DNA from 2 places in the Hydrogenophaga electricum genome. Region 1 is predicted to be linked to the other one. Evidence: predicted binding sites of a transcription regulator. Region 1 holds the regulator's gene; the other holds the start of a gene.
What was found. Region 1 encodes NrdR, which represses ribonucleotide reductase genes. Its sites were predicted from a motif close to CACNANATNTNGTG; they were not measured.
Positions count from the first base shown of each region.

Region 1 (7,795 bases):
CAGCACTGGCGCTCTGCGAGGGGTCCTTTGCCCAAGGGTTGTTCGCGCCATTGGTGCTTACCTTGTAATAATTGGCTGTTTTGTCCAATACGTTGTGCAGCGGCGTTCCGCCATTGGGGATGTATCGTCGGTCCAACGTGGTAATGAGGGTTTTGTCTTTGTTGCGCGCACCATCTTGGCCGTAAAGCCAGTTGTATATTTCTTTTGTTGAGTCTGTACCCAGCTTGTGGTTTCGAACGCCACGAAGCAGGCCTAGGCTGCCAGTATCCACACCAGGAGTTTGGGTAATGGCTGAAACAGTGGTGTTGTCGCGGGCATTGATGTTGATATAACCAATGCGGAGTTTGTCGTTGTATTCGGTGTCAGCCAATGCCTGACCAATGGCTGTGGTTACCGCTGGAGAGCGGAATCCATAATAACGGTACCAGTTCAGGATGTTTTTGATCTCATCGGCGTTCGTGCAAATGTTGCCCGTGCAGTCTGTTCTGCTGTGTCCAGATGGCAAAGTGATGGTGGCCGGTGTCCCATATTTGATGGTGACCGTGGTTGGGTTGCTGCAATCAACTTGAAGGCCGCCCTCGGTTACAACATTGCCGCAATATGCATACGTGAATCCGGGAGTGCTGCTGGATGCGCTGGTGTAAGAGATGTGTTGTGGAACGCGAACATCGCTTGTGCCGGTCCAGGTGTATTGAGTCCAGCCTGTCATGCTGCCGCTGTTTTCATCTCCCGCATAAAAAGCATGCCGGGTTTTGACCAGATTGGTGTTCGAGTCGCTTCTGAAGGCGCGGTAGAAAAAGTTGGCACTTCCCTGGTTGGAAATAAAGACAATTTTGTCGTCCGCTTCGAGAGGGTTGCCATTGGAGTCAACCCGCGGTCTGTAGGTGATGCGGGGGTTGTAGTAAATGGGGTTGACGTCCGCTGATCGCTGAGCAGACCACTTGGCTACTTTTTTTGCGGGTGAGTAAGAGAGCGCTACATTTGTCAATGCGCGAGTGCGCCATTGACCACGACTGAGGTAACGTTCATAGCAATAGTACGTGCTCCCCGAGAGGGTCGCTTCCTTTCCTACACCATTGTTGAAAGTGGTTGAGTTTGTTGAATCGGAATTGGAGTAAGGGGAAGGGCAATACTTTGATTCATATTCATCATCCGATGTGACGCCATATGATTCATGAAATGAGAAGGCCATTGACCCGGAGTTGTCAAGGGCAATCATAAGGTTTGGTTTTGCACCCGTTTGCACCGAAAGCAACGGCTTTTGCGACGGCTGGGCAGCAGCAGGCAGAGCAATGACCGCAAGAAGCGTCAAAGCACTCAATGCATTTATGTAAGGTTTTTGCATTTTTCTCTCCGATCAAAATGTCATTGAACCCCGTTGTTCGCGGAGACAATGGGAGCGCCGGGAACCAGAATGGACTGTAGCCAGACTTCAGAGCCTGCCGTGAGGGTGCCATCAGTGACAGAGGCGTCGTTGGATAATCCCCGGGAAGTCACCAGATATCGATCATCCGATAAAGACTCGATGATGCAGGTTGGCTTGTTGCCATCTTTTATTTGGGATGCTGACTTCACATCGTTCGTGTAGGCCAAATTGACAGTAATCAGGTTGGCTCCAGTGCTTCCCCAATTCGATTTGGAGTTCCAGATGCCTTGATCGATGTTGGTTAAAACCGGGTCTGCTGTGTAGACTTTAGCGACTGCTTCGCTGTAAGTACTGTCACCAGTCGACTCCGCTTTGTCGATGGCGGCCCGCTCACAGTAGCGCAGCGCGGCCTCAGCTGCTTGTCGAGCTACTTGATTGGTGCGCATGTTGTTGGAAAATTGTTCGTAGCTCGCTGAGTTCCGTGCGGCCATCAATCCCGCAAAGGAGATGATGACCAGCATTATCAGCGCAATGGGCAAAACAATACCTTGTGCTTGTTTTTGCCGTTGCATTGCGCTGGGTGATTGTTTTTTTCTTTGATATCTCTGCATGATGGTGCTATCTGAATTTACTCAGATACCTCCTCATAGCTCCAGGGGTTGCGTGCGCTCGTGCCGTCAAGCTGAAAACTCAATGGCACACCGGGGCGCATATTTCTCAGTTGAACCGTGGTGGTGTATGCTCGACGAAGATAGCGATCGGATATATCCGTTTTTCTGTTTCCATCGCAGTCAACATAGAATGAAATGTTCTCTTTGCTGTCGCCCCCGGTTGAGACCGGTGCTGAGGATCTCGCAGTCAGGCAGATTTGCACGGCAGCCACCCTTGACCAGTTCCCGGTAAGTGCTTCGACCTCGCTCGCCGTTTGGTAAGCGGTAATTTGGTGCGGCAGTATCTGGTCTGCCTCCGGTTCCAAGGTTACCCCGTACTTTATTTGGATCGATTCGATATTCGGAATCAGTGCTGTTGCGCTGTCTTCAAACGTGGCGCCAGTTCTGCCTTGGCAATACAGCGTGGGGGCGTTGCTGTTGGTGTTGTCGTTCTGCACAAAATACCGGTTGTCGGCCAGTGCAATGTCTGCCGTGGTACCAAGCCCATCATGATTCCATGTATCGATGCCTGAATAGCTGCAATTACTGGGCTTGTCGTCCGATGTCTTGGGTGTGTTTCGTGTTGTTGCCTCATACTGGATGGCAATCGCACTGCTACCCGTGCTTCCGCAAGTCAAGCTCCCGAAGTCGGCATTCGATGATTGGAAGGCTGTGTCGCAACCTCTGACAGCTATTCCTGAAAATTTTCGGCTCGTGCCATCGAGCTCGGAAAATCCGGCCAGTCGAATCTGCTGAGCGAGAATTTCAAGCGCCAGCGTTGCATCTTCATTCATTTGTGATTCGAACGTGCTGCTTCTTGCGCTCGAAGATGTGCTCACATAAATGATTGCGACCGCTCCCAGCAGAAAGATGCCGATCACCATGGCAACCATGAGTTCGACAAGAGTCACACCCCTTTGTGCGTTTCGGGATGTCAGATGAGGATTTGAATTCTTGTTTTTCACAGCCCCACCCTGAAATACATGCAGTTGTAGTCATCTGTGCCAGATATGTTGGGGCAGCTATCCTGCCCTGCCGAAAACAGAATGTCGTTGGCTTCGGTTTGAGGCTCTTTCCATAGCAGCCATATATCCATACTTCGCACTGTTCGATCGCTGGTGACGACCACTTTTCCTTGAGGCAGGTAGTTGCTCGCTGCTGTCATGAAGTAGCGACGGTCATCTTGCGCGACGTTGGTGGCTGCTGTGCTTGCGCTCGCCTCATCGGGGGCCGCATCAATTTCATCTGGCGTTGTATCCGTTAAATTGATGTTGTATTGATTGAGGTCGTATCCATAGATGTTGGCTCTGGCTCTGTCTGCATAATCGTTGACCAGTCCCAGCCCGGTCAAACGGACCTGGGCCGTCTTGTTGTAGCTGAAAGTGGCCGCAGACAACCCCGCGACACCGAGCAGCCCCAAAGAGATGACCAAGAGTGAGACGAGGATTTCCAGCATGCTGGAACCGCGTTGTCGTCGTGCTTGCGCGATCAGGTTGGAAAAAGGCTTCATTTCAGCTTTGGTCTTCTGTCGAGAGGCTGGTGCGGCCCACCCGCGAAATGGCAATTTTGTTGAGCTTGAGGCCGCTGCTCCCGCTCGGGGTGACGGTCACTGTCGTGGCACTTGATCCCATCAGGCCATTGGACAAAAACGTCAGTTTGGCCACGTTGTCTGAACTGGTCATGCTTGCAATGCCTGCAGAGCCGCTGCGGACAGCCAAAATTCGGTCGCCCTTGCTCGTGTCCAGATCGTCGTCGCTGTCTGCATCCACAAAGACGACCCAGCCTTGTTTCCAGTTGGTGCTTCCGGCGCCAGAGGCGCAACTCGTGCCGTTCGCGCTCGTGCACATCACAACCTTGCGCGAGGTCTTGATCGCTTCGGTCCGGGCCAACTGAACATGGCTCATGAATGCCCTGGTCGCGCTGTCGCGCTGCCAGTTGCGCAAAAACTGTGTGAAGCTGGGGACACCCAGCGTCGCGAGGATCGCGATGATGACGATGGTCACGAGCAGCTCCACCAGGGTAAAACCCCGTTGGTGGCGGCTTCGGAGGGCGAAAGGGCAGGAAGGGTATTTCACTTGTAGGCTCCACCTTGCAATGTAGGTGGGCCGTAGTCAAAGGTTTGCGTCTGGCAGACATGCGGCGCTTTCCGGTGAGATGAACGGTTGATGTTTGACTTTTTTCTCACTGATCGAGCCGCACTCGCCCGATCCGGTTGATGACGATCTTCTGAGTCGGTCCAGCGCGGGGCGTCACGGACATCGTGCTCATGCCCGATGTCATCAGGCCGTTGGGCTGGTAGACGAGTCGCTTGATGGCGTTGTTGGCCTGCATGGACTGAATGCCTGGAAACGCCCCCGAAGCGGCCATGAGGGGTTCGGCGGCGTCGCGCAAGCCGTTGGCGTTGTCGTCTTCAAAGACGATCCAGCCGTTTTTCCAGTCCTTATTGGCTGGTGCGGAGCAGGTTGACGCGTCGCTGCTGTTGCAGATCACGACTCTGCGCGAGCGTTTGATGGCTTCGGTGCGGGCCAGCTGCATGTGCGCGATGAGCGCCTTGGTGGCGCGATCTCGCTGCCACGCGGCCAGGCTTTTGCTGAAAGCCGGTATCCCGATGCCGAGCAGGATGGCCAATATGCTCAGCGTGACGGCCATTTCCACGAGCGTGAACCCACGCCCGCAGCAACACAGACTGTGTTGGCGAGATGACATGACGTTCCCCCTGAAATCTTATGAGCCTGAATTTAGGCCAAGCGCAAGATTTATCGGGCTATTCTTGGCGCCAATTGCGCCAAGAAATTCACATCAATGGTCAATTGTGTGGAATATCGCAGACGGTGGCGAATCGTCAGCGCCGCACTTCATCCACCAGTGCCCGGAAGTCGTCGATGTCTTCGAAGCTGCGGTAGACGCTGGCAAAGCGGATATAGGCCACTTTGTCGAGCTTCTTGAGTTCGCGCATGACCATTTCGCCCAGCCGGGTGGCAGGTACCTCGCGTGCGCCGAGGTTCAGGAGCTTTTCTTCGATCCGTTCGATGGCTGCATCGACCTGCTCGGTACTCACCGGGCGTTTGCGCAGCGCCAGGGTGAACGACGCGCGGAGTTTGGCGGGCACGTAGTCGACGCGCCGCCCATCCTTTTTGACCACGGCTGGAAAGCTCACTTCCGGCCGCTCGTAGGTGGTGAACCGTTTTTCGCAGTGTCCGCACTGTCGGCGGCGCCGGATGAAGTCCGCATCTTCGGAAACCCGGGTCTCGACGACCTGGGTTTCCAGATGACCACAGAAAGGGCATTTCATGATCAGCCTGCGGTTTGCCCGGTGATACGGGCGTGGCTGTGCGTCGTCGTGCCCGCCGAAACGAGCGCTCCAGGGGCAAGACGACGCCCGGACATCATTTGTAGACCGGGAAGCGGGCGGTCAGCGCGTTGACCTTGGCGCGCACGGCTTCGATGTTGGCCGGGTCGCGCGGGTTGTCCAGCACGTCGGCCACCAGGTTGGCAGTCAGGCGGGCTTCTTCGTCCTTGAAGCCGCGGGTGGTCATGGCCGGGGTACCGATGCGCACACCGCTGGTCACGAACGGCTTTTCGGGGTCGTTCGGGATTGCGTTCTTGTTGATGGTCATGTGGGCGCTGCCCAGCACGGCCTCGGCTTCCTTGCCGGTGATGCCCTTGGCGCGCAGGTCGACCAGCATGACGTGGCTCTCGGTGCGGCCACTGACGATGCGCAGGCCGCGCGAGGTCAGCGTCTCGGCCACGATCTGGGCGTTCTTGGCGACTTGCTGCTGATAGGCCTTGAACTCGGGGCTCAGCGCTTCCTTGAAGGCCACGGCCTTGGCGGCGATCACGTGCATCAGCGGGCCGCCCTGCAGGCCGGGGAAGATGGCGCTGTTGATGGCCTTCTCATGCTCGGCCTTCATCAGGATGAAGCCGCCGCGCGGGCCACGCAGGCTCTTGTGCGTGGTGGAGGTCACCACGTCGGCGAACGGCACCGGGTTGGGGTACACGCCGGCAGCGATCAGGCCGGCGTAGTGGGCCATGTCGACCATGAAGATGGCGCCAATTTCCTTGGCGACCTTGGCAAAGCGTTCGAAGTCGATACGCAGGCTGTAGGCAGAGGCGCCTGCCACGATCAGCTTGGGCTTGTGCTCGCGCGCCTTGGCTTCCATGGCGTCGTAGTCGATCTCTTCCTTGTCGTTCAGGCCGTAGGACACGACGTTGAACCACTTGCCCGACATGTTCAGCGGCATGCCGTGCGTGAGGTGACCGCCTTCGGCCAGGCTCATGCCCATGATGGTGTCGCCGGGCTTGAGGAAGGCCAGAAACACGGCTTCGTTGGCGGAGGCGCCGCAGTGCGGCTGGACGTTGGCGGCGTCGGCGCCGAAGAGTTGCTTGATGCGGTCGATGGCCAGTTGTTCGGCGATGTCGACGAATTCACAGCCGCCGTAGTAGCGCTTGCCCGGATAGCCTTCGGCGTATTTGTTCGTCAGCTGGGTGCCCTGGGCGGCCATCACGGCCGGCGAGGCGTAGTTTTCGCTGGCAATCAGTTCGATGTGGTGTTCCTGGCGGGCGTTTTCGGCCTGGATGGCGGCGAACAGCTCGGGATCGGTTTGCTCGATGAGGATGTTGCGGTCGTACATGGTTTGGCAGTCTCGGGTGACGTGGACCCCACGCGCTCAGGGTGAGCGGCAGGGACTGCCCAGGCGAACGGCTGATCGCCCGCGAGACGGGCGGTGCGCTTCCCAGTGGTTGTCCCAGGCTGCAGAAGCTGGGGGGCCACGTCAGCGACCGGGATTCCGAAATCACGGAACAAACCCGGCGCCTATCGCCAGTTGCGCACGCTGCTAGTTTAGCCGAGGCGCTCACCTCGTGCCGATCCCGTTCACAGAGATCGGGTGAGTGAGCTCAGGATTGAACGGCGGGTGCTTCGTTCGGGGGCAGCGCCGGCGACGATGCTGCGGTGTCCGAGGGCACGGCCGGCACGGGTTCGGCGGGTGTGGCGGTTTCCGGGGCCGAAACCGGCAGGGACCGGTAGACCGGGAAAGTGGTGGGCATGGGTTTGCCCAGCGCCACGCTCTGGATGCGCAGATGCTCTGCCATTACCTTGTTGATGTAGTCGCTGCCGTCTGTCGTGATCGCGCCCACGTACAGTTTGAGGCCGCCTTCGATCGAGCCCGCGCGGCGGATGCAGTCTTGCAGTACCTGCACGCCGACGCGCAGATTGCTGACGGGGTCGAACGCAGCCAACTGGCCGCCGAAGCCGGCGTATTTGTCGGTGTGCACGCGTGTGAGCACCTGCATCAGGCCCTGGGCACCCACCGGGCTTTGGGCAAAGGGATTGAAGCGAGATTCGATGGCCATGACGGCCAGAATCAGTGTCGGATCCAACTGCGCCTTGCGGCCAATCTCAAAGGCCTCGGCCACCAGCACGCTCAGCGGCTCGGGTGCGACCCGGTATTTGCGGCTGAGCCAGTAAGCCACCTTGGCTTGGGGTTGCGGCAACTCGTGGGGCAGGGCGGCTGTTACGCGCTGGGCCGCCTCGGGTTCTGCCGGCGGCACAAAAGCCTGTTGGGCCTGTTCCTGGGCCGCTGCCGACTCTTGTCGCGCCAGCAGCCAGCCGAGCAGCCGGTCTTCGGCGCGATCACGCAGATCGCCATGGGCGGCCATCAGGATCAGGCCTGTGGCCAGGACAGTGCCCAGCAGGGCCATGCTGTTGCGGGTCACGTCCAGAAAGCCTTGGCAGACGTCCTGGGCGGCGGTTTGGATGGATTGGGCCAGGGAAGCAAGC
Region 1 is NZ_BSPB01000001.1:51,036-58,830, forward strand. Features, by position in the region: gene QQK43_RS00240 (pilus assembly protein) at 1-1,345, opposite strand, end outside; gene QQK43_RS00245 (pilus assembly PilX family protein) at 1,366-1,977, opposite strand; gene QQK43_RS00250 (PilW family protein) at 1,995-2,981, opposite strand; gene pilV (type IV pilus modification protein PilV) at 2,978-3,526, opposite strand; gene QQK43_RS00260 (GspH/FimT family pseudopilin) at 3,528-4,091, opposite strand; gene QQK43_RS00265 (GspH/FimT family pseudopilin) at 4,198-4,722, opposite strand; gene nrdR (transcriptional regulator NrdR) at 4,859-5,308, opposite strand; gene glyA (serine hydroxymethyltransferase) at 5,403-6,647, opposite strand; gene QQK43_RS00280 (lytic transglycosylase domain-containing protein) at 6,913-7,795, opposite strand, start outside.

Region 2 (7,795 bases), on a different contig from region 1:
TTGTTGGCGGCCAGCGAATCGGCGGTGACAAAGAACCCGAGGTTGCGCTTGATGATGCGGCGCTCGTCTTCGCTCAGGCCGTTGGGGTCTTTCCAGAGCGCGATGTCGCGGCTCATGTTCACTTCCTGCGGCATCCAGTGGTTGGCGCAGGTGGCGAGGTATTTTTCCCAGGCCCATTTGTACTTGAACGGCACCAGTTGGTTGACGTCGGTCTGGGCGTTGATGATGCGCTTGTCGGCCACGTTGACGCGGCGCTGCTCGCTGTGACCGTCGGCACGGGCAGACGGTGCAACTGGCGCACGGGCCGATGACAGGGAGGAAGCGGAGGGCACGGCCGGCGTTTGAGAAGCCGGGTTCAAGGGTGCGGGCTTGGCGGTGGGTGTGACGTGATCGTCCCAGGTCAGCATAGGTCCATCCAATTCAGCGGATTATCGAAGGGTCTCGAAGCCACGGCAACTAAATCCAAGGCATTGCATTCGTGGCGCGAGCGGGGTGTTGCTGTGTCGCATCGATTGCGCGATGGAATCGGCGGATCGTGAACACCCCGTTGCATGGCGTTGGGGTTTATTGGCAGGCCTCGCAGCCCGGGTCGTCGATGGCGCAGAACTTGATGTCGGTGGCCGGTTCGATGGCAGCCTCGACCGCCGCGATCACCGGTGCCGCTGCCGCGACTTCGGCCGAGTGGGCCGAGACCGCGTTGAGCTGGCCCGCGCGGCCCGTGGACTTTTCGGCCTGCGTGGCCGAGGTGGTGCGCAGGTAGTAGGTGGTCTTGAGGCCGCGCAGCCAGGCGAGCTTGTAGGTCTCATCGAGCTTCTTGCCCGAGGCGCCGGCCATGTAGATGTTCAGGCTCTGCGCCTGGTCGATCCACTTCTGCCGCCGCGCTGCGGCTTCGACGAGCCAGGTCGGCTCGACTTCGAAGGCGGTGGCGTACAGGGCCTTGATGTCTTGCGGCACGCGGTCGATGGCGCGCAGCGAGCCGTCGAAGTGCTTGAGGTCCATCACCATCACGTCGTCCCACAGGCCCAGGCGTTTCAGGTCCTTGACCAGGTAGCCATTGATGACCGTGAACTCGCCCGAGAGGTTGGACTTGACCGACAGGTTGCCGAAGCAAGGCTCGATCGAGGCGTCCACGCCGATGATGTTGGAGATCGTGGCGGTCGGGGCGATGGCGACGCAGTTGGAGTTGCGCATGCCGTCGCGCGCGATCTTCTGGCGCAGCGCGTCCCAGTCCAGGGTGGCGGCGCGGTTGGTATCGACATAGCCGCCGCGCTGCTGGGCCAGCAGGTCCAGCGAATCGAGCGGCAGCACGCCGCGGTCCCACAGCGAGCCCTTGAAGCTCGAATAGCGGCCGCGTTCGCTGGCCAGTTCGGTCGAGGCCCAGTAGGCGTAGTAGCAGATGGCTTCCATCGAACGGTCGGCAAATTCCACCGCGGCGTCGGAGGCGTAGGGAATGCGCAGCTCGTACAGGGCGTCCTGGAAGCCCATCAGGCCCAGGCCCACCGGGCGGTGGCGCAGGTTGGAGTCGCGGGCTTTCTTGACCGCGTAGTAGTTGATGTCGATCACGTTGTCGAGCATGCGCATGGCCGTGTTGATGGTCTTGCGAAGCTTGGCGTGGTCGAGGTCCTTGCCGTTGGGGCCATCGACCAGGTGGCGAAGCAGGTTCACCGAGCCCAGGTTGCACACGGCGGTTTCGGTGTCGCTGGTGTTGAGCGTGATCTCGGTGCAGAGGTTGGACGAATGCACCACGCCGGCGTGCTGCTGGGGCGAGCGCACATTGCAGGCGTCCTTGAAGGTGATCCAGGGGTGGCCGGTCTCGAACAGCATCGAGAGCATCTTGCGCCACAGGTCGGTCGCGGGGATCTTCTTGTAGGGCTTGATCTCGCCGCGCGCGGCTTTCTCTTCGTAGGCCAGGTAGGCCTGCTCGAAGTCGGCGCCGAACTTGTCGTGCAGGTCGGGCACGTTGCTGGGCGAGAACAGGCTCCAGTCGCCTTTCTCCATCACGCGCTTCATGAACAGGTCGGGAATCCAGTTCGCGGTGTTCATGTCGTGGGTGCGGCGGCGGTCATCGCCGGTGTTCTTGCGCAGTTCCAGGAATTCTTCGATGTCCAGGTGCCAGGTTTCCAGGTAGGTGCAGACGGCGCCCTTGCGCTTGCCGCCCTGGTTCACGGCGACGGCTGTGTCGTTCACCACCTTGAGGAAGGGCACCACGCCCTGCGATTCGCCGTTGGTGCCCTTGATGTGGCTGCCCAACGCGCGCACGCGTGTCCAGTCGTTGCCCAGGCCGCCGGCAAACTTGGACAGCAGCGCGTTTTCCTTGATGGCTTCGTAGATGCCGTCCAGGTCGTCGGGCACGGTGGTCAGGTAGCAGCTCGACAGCTGCGAACGGCGCGTGCCGCTGTTGAACAGCGTGGGCGTGGACGACATGAAGTCGAACGAGGACAGCACCTCGTAGAACTCGATGGCGCGGGCTTCGCGGTCGATCTCGTTGAGCGACAGGCCCATGGCCACCCGCATGAAGAAGATCTGCGGCAGCTCGATGCGGGTCTTTCTGACATGCAGGAAGTAGCGGTCGTACAGGGTCTGCAGACCCAGGTAGTCGAACTGCAGGTCGCGTTCCGGTTTGAGGGCTGCCGCCAGGCGCGGCAGGTCGAACTGCAGCAGCTTGTCGTCGAGCAGTTCGGCCTCGACGCCCTTCTTGATGGCCTGTGGGAAAAAGTCGGCGTAGCGGGTCGCCAGTTCGGTGCCGGGCACGTCCTCGCCCAGCACTTCCTTGGTGATGGTGTGCAGCAGCAGGCGGGCCGTGGCGTAGGTGTAGTCAGGGTCTTTTTCGATCAGCGTGCGCGCGGCCAGGATGGCGGCCTTGTAGACCTCTTCCATCGGCACGCCGTCGTACAGGTTGCGCTTGGTTTCGGCCACGATGGGGGCGGCCTGGACGTCGGCGCCCAGGTTGGCGCAGGCGGCCTCGATCAGCGCGTTCAGGCGCGGCAGGTCCAGGGGCACGCGCTGACCGTGGTCGATCACATGCAACAGGCTTTCGGCGGGCTGGGTGGCCTCGCCCTGGCGGGCGCGCTCCTGGGTGCGGCGTTCGCGGTAGAGCACGTAGGCGCGCGCCACTTCGTGGTGGCCGCCACGCATCAGGCCCAGTTCCACATGGTCCTGCACGTCCTCGATGTGGAAGGTGCCGCCGCCCGGGCGCGAACGCATCAGCGCACGGACCACGTTCTGGGTGAGGGCGTCGACGGTTTCGCGCACGCTGGCGGACGCCGCACCCTGGGTGCCGTGCACGGCCAGGAAGGCCTTCATCATCGCCACCGCGATCTTGCCGGGCTCGAAATGCACCACCGCACCATTGCGTCGAATGATCTGGTAGTGGGCATAGGGCGACGCCGTGCCCTGAAGCGTTTCGGCGCCAGGCCCTGCCGCCAGGAACGTGGGCGCGACGGACGACGGTGCGGTGGAGGGTGTGGTTTGCATGGTTCCTCTTGTGTTGGTGTTGTCGGGGGCCGGTCCTGGCTGGCAATGGCCGTTTCCGGTGGTCGCTGCGGGCATCGCCGTGAGGCGGTGGCGGACCAAGGTGTTTGAGCAGGGCACACTATATCTGGTGTGTATGCGTGGTTCAAGCCACTACCGGTAGTGTGTGGGGAAATTTCTTTGATCGGTGAGCCGGGCGTCATTGAGACGGGCAAAGGCCCGCGCCGGTGCTTGCTGGAGAGACTGGTCGTGGCCGCAGGTGCCGTGCTCCGGGCGCTGTGGCCAGGGATACCTTGCGACGCGTGCGATGCAGGACGATTTGCCCCGGAATGCCGCACCAATGCTGGGTGGTGGTGCCTTCGACGAGGCTCAGCGGGCGCTGGCGGGAAAACGGTGCAGCGGCCAGCGCAGTGACCGTCGCAGCCGGGGCCAGTCGAAGCCCGGTCCGGGGTCCAGCTTGCGGCCGGGAGCGATGTGCTCGTGGCCGGCGACGTGGTCGATGGGGTAGTGCGTCTTGAGGGCGCGGCACAGCCGCACCAGCGCCTGGTACTGCGCCGGTTCGAACCGCTCGCCTTCGAGGCCTTCCAGTTCGACGCCGATGGAGTCGTCGTTGCACTGGCTGCGGCCACGCCAGTGCGACGCGCCAGCGTGCCAGGCGCGGTCGTCCGCGCTGACGAACTGGATCAATTCACCCGTGCGGCGAATGAAGAAGTGCGCCGAAACCTCCAGGCCGCGAATGGTCGCGAAGTAGGGGTGTGCGTCCCAGTCGAGGGTGTTGGTGAAGAGCTGTTCGACTTCGGGCCCGCCGTAGGTGCCGGGAGGCAGGCTGATGGAGTGCACCACGATGAGATCGATGACCGCGCCCGCCGGTCGCGGCCCGAAGTTGGGAGAGGGGCAGGCACGCGCTTCGGCCAGCCAGCCCTGCTGCCAGTGCGCGCCCCCGCGGCGGGCTGTGGCGGGGTCAGTCGCGGAAGGCATCGGCGCCGTCCGAGGGCAGGGCAATGCCCAGCCGCTGGATGCGGTAGCGGATCTGGCGCAGGTTCAACCCGAGCCGTGCCGCCGCCGCCGTGCGGTTGTAGTCGGTTTCCCTGAGGGCCTTGACCAGCATCTGGCGCTCCTGGTCGTCCAGGTAGGCCTGCAGGTCTGCCGGCAGCGCCGCGCTGGGTTCGGGCAAGGCAGCGTCCGGCGGCGGTGTTTCCTGCGGCGGGGCTGGGTGCGTCGCTGGCGGTTCGGGTGGCAGCGGATCGGGCACGGTGTCCGGGCTGTCATCGCCGAAATCCTCGGGCGCCAGCGTCTGTCCGTCGCACAGGGCCAGGGCTCGCTGCAGGAGGTTTTCCAGTTCGCGCACATTGCCCGGCAGTTCGCGCGACTGCAGCCAGGCCATCGCCTGGGCCGAGATCGCCGGGGCGGGCTGGCCGTATTCGTCGCAGACACGCCGCAGCAGCGCGTGCACCAGGAGCGGCAGATCGTCGCGCCGCTCCCGCAGGGACGGCAGGCGCAACTCGATCACGTTGAGCCGGTAAAACAGATCTTGTCGGAAGCCGTCCTGCCGCACCATGGTGGCCAGGTCGCGGTGGGTGGCACTGACCAGGCGCACGTCCACCGCTTCTTCTTGCACGCCACCCAGGGGGCGGACCCGCCGCTCCTGGATCACGCGCAGCAGCTTGGCTTGCATGGCCAGTGGCAGGTCGCCGATTTCGTCCAGGAACAGGGTGCCGCCGCGCGCGGCCTGGAAGTAGCCCTCGCGGTCGGCGCTGGCCCCGGTGTAGGCGCCTTTGCGGGCGCCGAAGAACTCCGCCTCGATCAGGTTTTCGGGGATGGCGCCGCAGTTGACGGCGACGAAGGGACCGCTGGCGCGGTGGCTGCATTCGTGCACCGCGCGCGCCACGAGTTCCTTGCCGGTGCCCGACTCGCCCAGGATCAGCACCGGCGCCATGCTGGTGGCGACCTTTTCGATGCGGGCACGGATCTGGGCCATGGCCTGTGAGGTGCCGACCAGGCGGGCCAGGGCCTGTTCTCCCGCGCGGGCGGGCGCGGTGGCTTCGGTGGCGTGGCCGGCGCCATGTTGGCTCTGCAGGGCCGCCACCACGGCCGTGCGGAACTGTTTGAGGTCCACGGGCTTGGTGAGGTAGTCGAAGGCGCCGGACTTGAGCGCCTCGACGGCGTTTTCGGCCGAACCGTAGGCCGTGATGACGATGGTGCGTTCCGGGCGTTGCCCGGCCTGGACTTCGCGCAACAGTTCCAGCCCGAGGCCATCGGGCAGGCGCATGTCGGTGATCAGCACATCGAAGTGCCGCGACGCCAGGCTGTGGCGGGCTTCGGCGAGGTCGGCGGCCGAGGTCACGTCATGCCCCTCGCGCAGCAGGGTCAGTTCGTAGAGAGTGCGCAGGTCGGGCTCGTCGTCGACCACAAGGACCGAGGCGCGGGGGGCGGCATTCATGGCGTCGGCGGGGGAGAAGGGGGCAGCTCGCTGGGGCGGCTCAGCATGGGGCGCGAGCGGGGAGGCTGCGAGTCGGCCGGCGGGTAGGCCAGGCTTTGCTGGGCCGGCTGGCGCTGCGACGGGGCGCCGCTGGGCATGAGCACATAGAACTCGTTGCCTTCGCGCTGGTCGAGCACACTGCGCTGGTAGGCGATCTGGGCGCCGTAGCGCTCGCACAGTTCGCGGCAGATGTAGAGGCCCAGGCCACTGGAGCGGCTCTCGGAGGAAAAGAACGGCTCGAACAGGTGTTTGAGCACGCTCGCTTCCAGCGGCAGGCCGTCGCTCCAGACCGAGAGCCGGATGCGTTCGGTGCCGGCCGGCTGGGTGATCACGCGGATCGAGGCGGGCTGGCCGCTGGCGTGCCGGCGTGCGTTGTCCAGCAGGTTCACCAGCAGACGCCGCAAGTGTTCCGGGTCGAAGCCCACGTGGCTGCCGGGCGCGTGCAGATGCACCCCCAGCGCAGGGCCGGCCTGCACCTGGCGGGTCCATTCCTGGGTGATCTGCCGCACCACCGCGTCCAGCGGGGTGAGGGTGGAGGTGTCACCCTGACTGGGCTGGGCGCGGGCCACGTTGAGGATGTCGTCGACGATGCGGGAGAGCCGTTGGGCGTTCTGCTCGATCATCCGGGTCAGGCGTTTCTGGGACGGATCGGCGACCTCTTCGTCCAGCAGGGCATTGGCCTGCGTGATGGCCGACAGCGGGTTGCGGATTTCGTGCGCGACGGCCGCCGACATGCGGCCCATGGAGGCGAGTTTTTCGGTCCGGACGCGGGCCTCCACCTCGCGCAGGTCTTCGAGGAACAGCACACACAGGCCCGTATGGTGTTTGCCGCCGGTCGCTGTGAGGCGGGTGCGGGCGTACAGGCGGTGGCGGGTAAGTTCGTCGATGTCGACGCGCAGTTCGGCCTCCATCGGGTGCCCCAGCAGGAAGGTCTGGTTCACCAGCTCCGCCAGGCTTTCCCAGCCCGGACGGGCCGACAGCAGCAGGCGTGGGTTGGGGGGGTGTCCGTCGCCCATCAGCATTTCGAGGGCGGCGGGGTTGGCGTTGCGCACCACGCCGTGTGTATCGGCCACGAGCACGCCTTCGCTGAGGCTGGCAATCACGAGTTCGTTGACCTGGGCCTGCGTGCGTGCGGCGGCCTGGCTGCTTTGCGCCACCGCCTCTTCCCGGGCCAGGCGCAGGGCCAACTGATGCGCCAGAATCGCCACCAGGAAAAACCCGGTGCCGGTCAGGCCGGCCTGCAGGAAGCGGGACGTCGAGGCATCGCCGACCAGGCCGGCATTGGTGGCGGTTTCCGCCAGCAGGTAGAGCGTGACGAAGGCCGCCGATCCCAGGCCCAGCAGCAGGGTACCGAGAATCGAGGCGAGCAGCACCGGCAGCGCGAACAGGGGCGTGAAGTTGATGCTGCCCTGCTGGAAGTACTGCAGCACGGCAAAGACGACCAGATCGACCCCGATGGTGGCCAGCCATTGCACCCGCAGCGCAGGGCCGATGCCGACGGGCCGCATCCACAGCAGCACGGCCAGCGCCGCCGCCAGGTGCAGCGAACTCAGCAGCACCAGCCAGTCGGGCCCCCCGGTGTTGTTGACCACCACGAACACTTCCAGGGCCAGCACCACCAGCGCGATGAAGACGCGGGCCCGCATGAACGCCCGCCACAGGCGGATGAAGCCACGCTGGCGCGACTCGCTGTGGCCCGACCCGGCCGGGCCCTCGTCGCCGATGAACCACGAGGGGGCAAACTGGGATGCGGCGAAATGGGAGGAGGCCTCGAACCGCATGTCGGCGTCTTCCGTCACCGCGGGGTGGCCCGGGCCTGGCGCAAATGTTCCGGGCAGCAGTACG
Region 2 is NZ_BSPB01000008.1:15,836-23,630, reverse strand. Features, by position in the region: gene QQK43_RS07205 (ribonucleotide-diphosphate reductase subunit beta) at 1-407, opposite strand, end outside; gene QQK43_RS07200 (ribonucleoside-diphosphate reductase subunit alpha) at 565-3,474, opposite strand; gene ampD (1,6-anhydro-N-acetylmuramyl-L-alanine amidase AmpD) at 3,841-4,449, opposite strand; gene QQK43_RS07190 (sigma-54-dependent transcriptional regulator) at 4,433-5,911, opposite strand; gene QQK43_RS07185 (sensor histidine kinase) at 5,908-7,731, opposite strand; gene QQK43_RS07180 (PP0621 family protein) at 7,746-7,795, opposite strand, start outside.
Region 2: QQK43_RS07200 (ribonucleoside-diphosphate reductase subunit alpha) is a predicted target of NrdR. The motif match lies at 3,591-3,604, and genes of this name have one in related genera.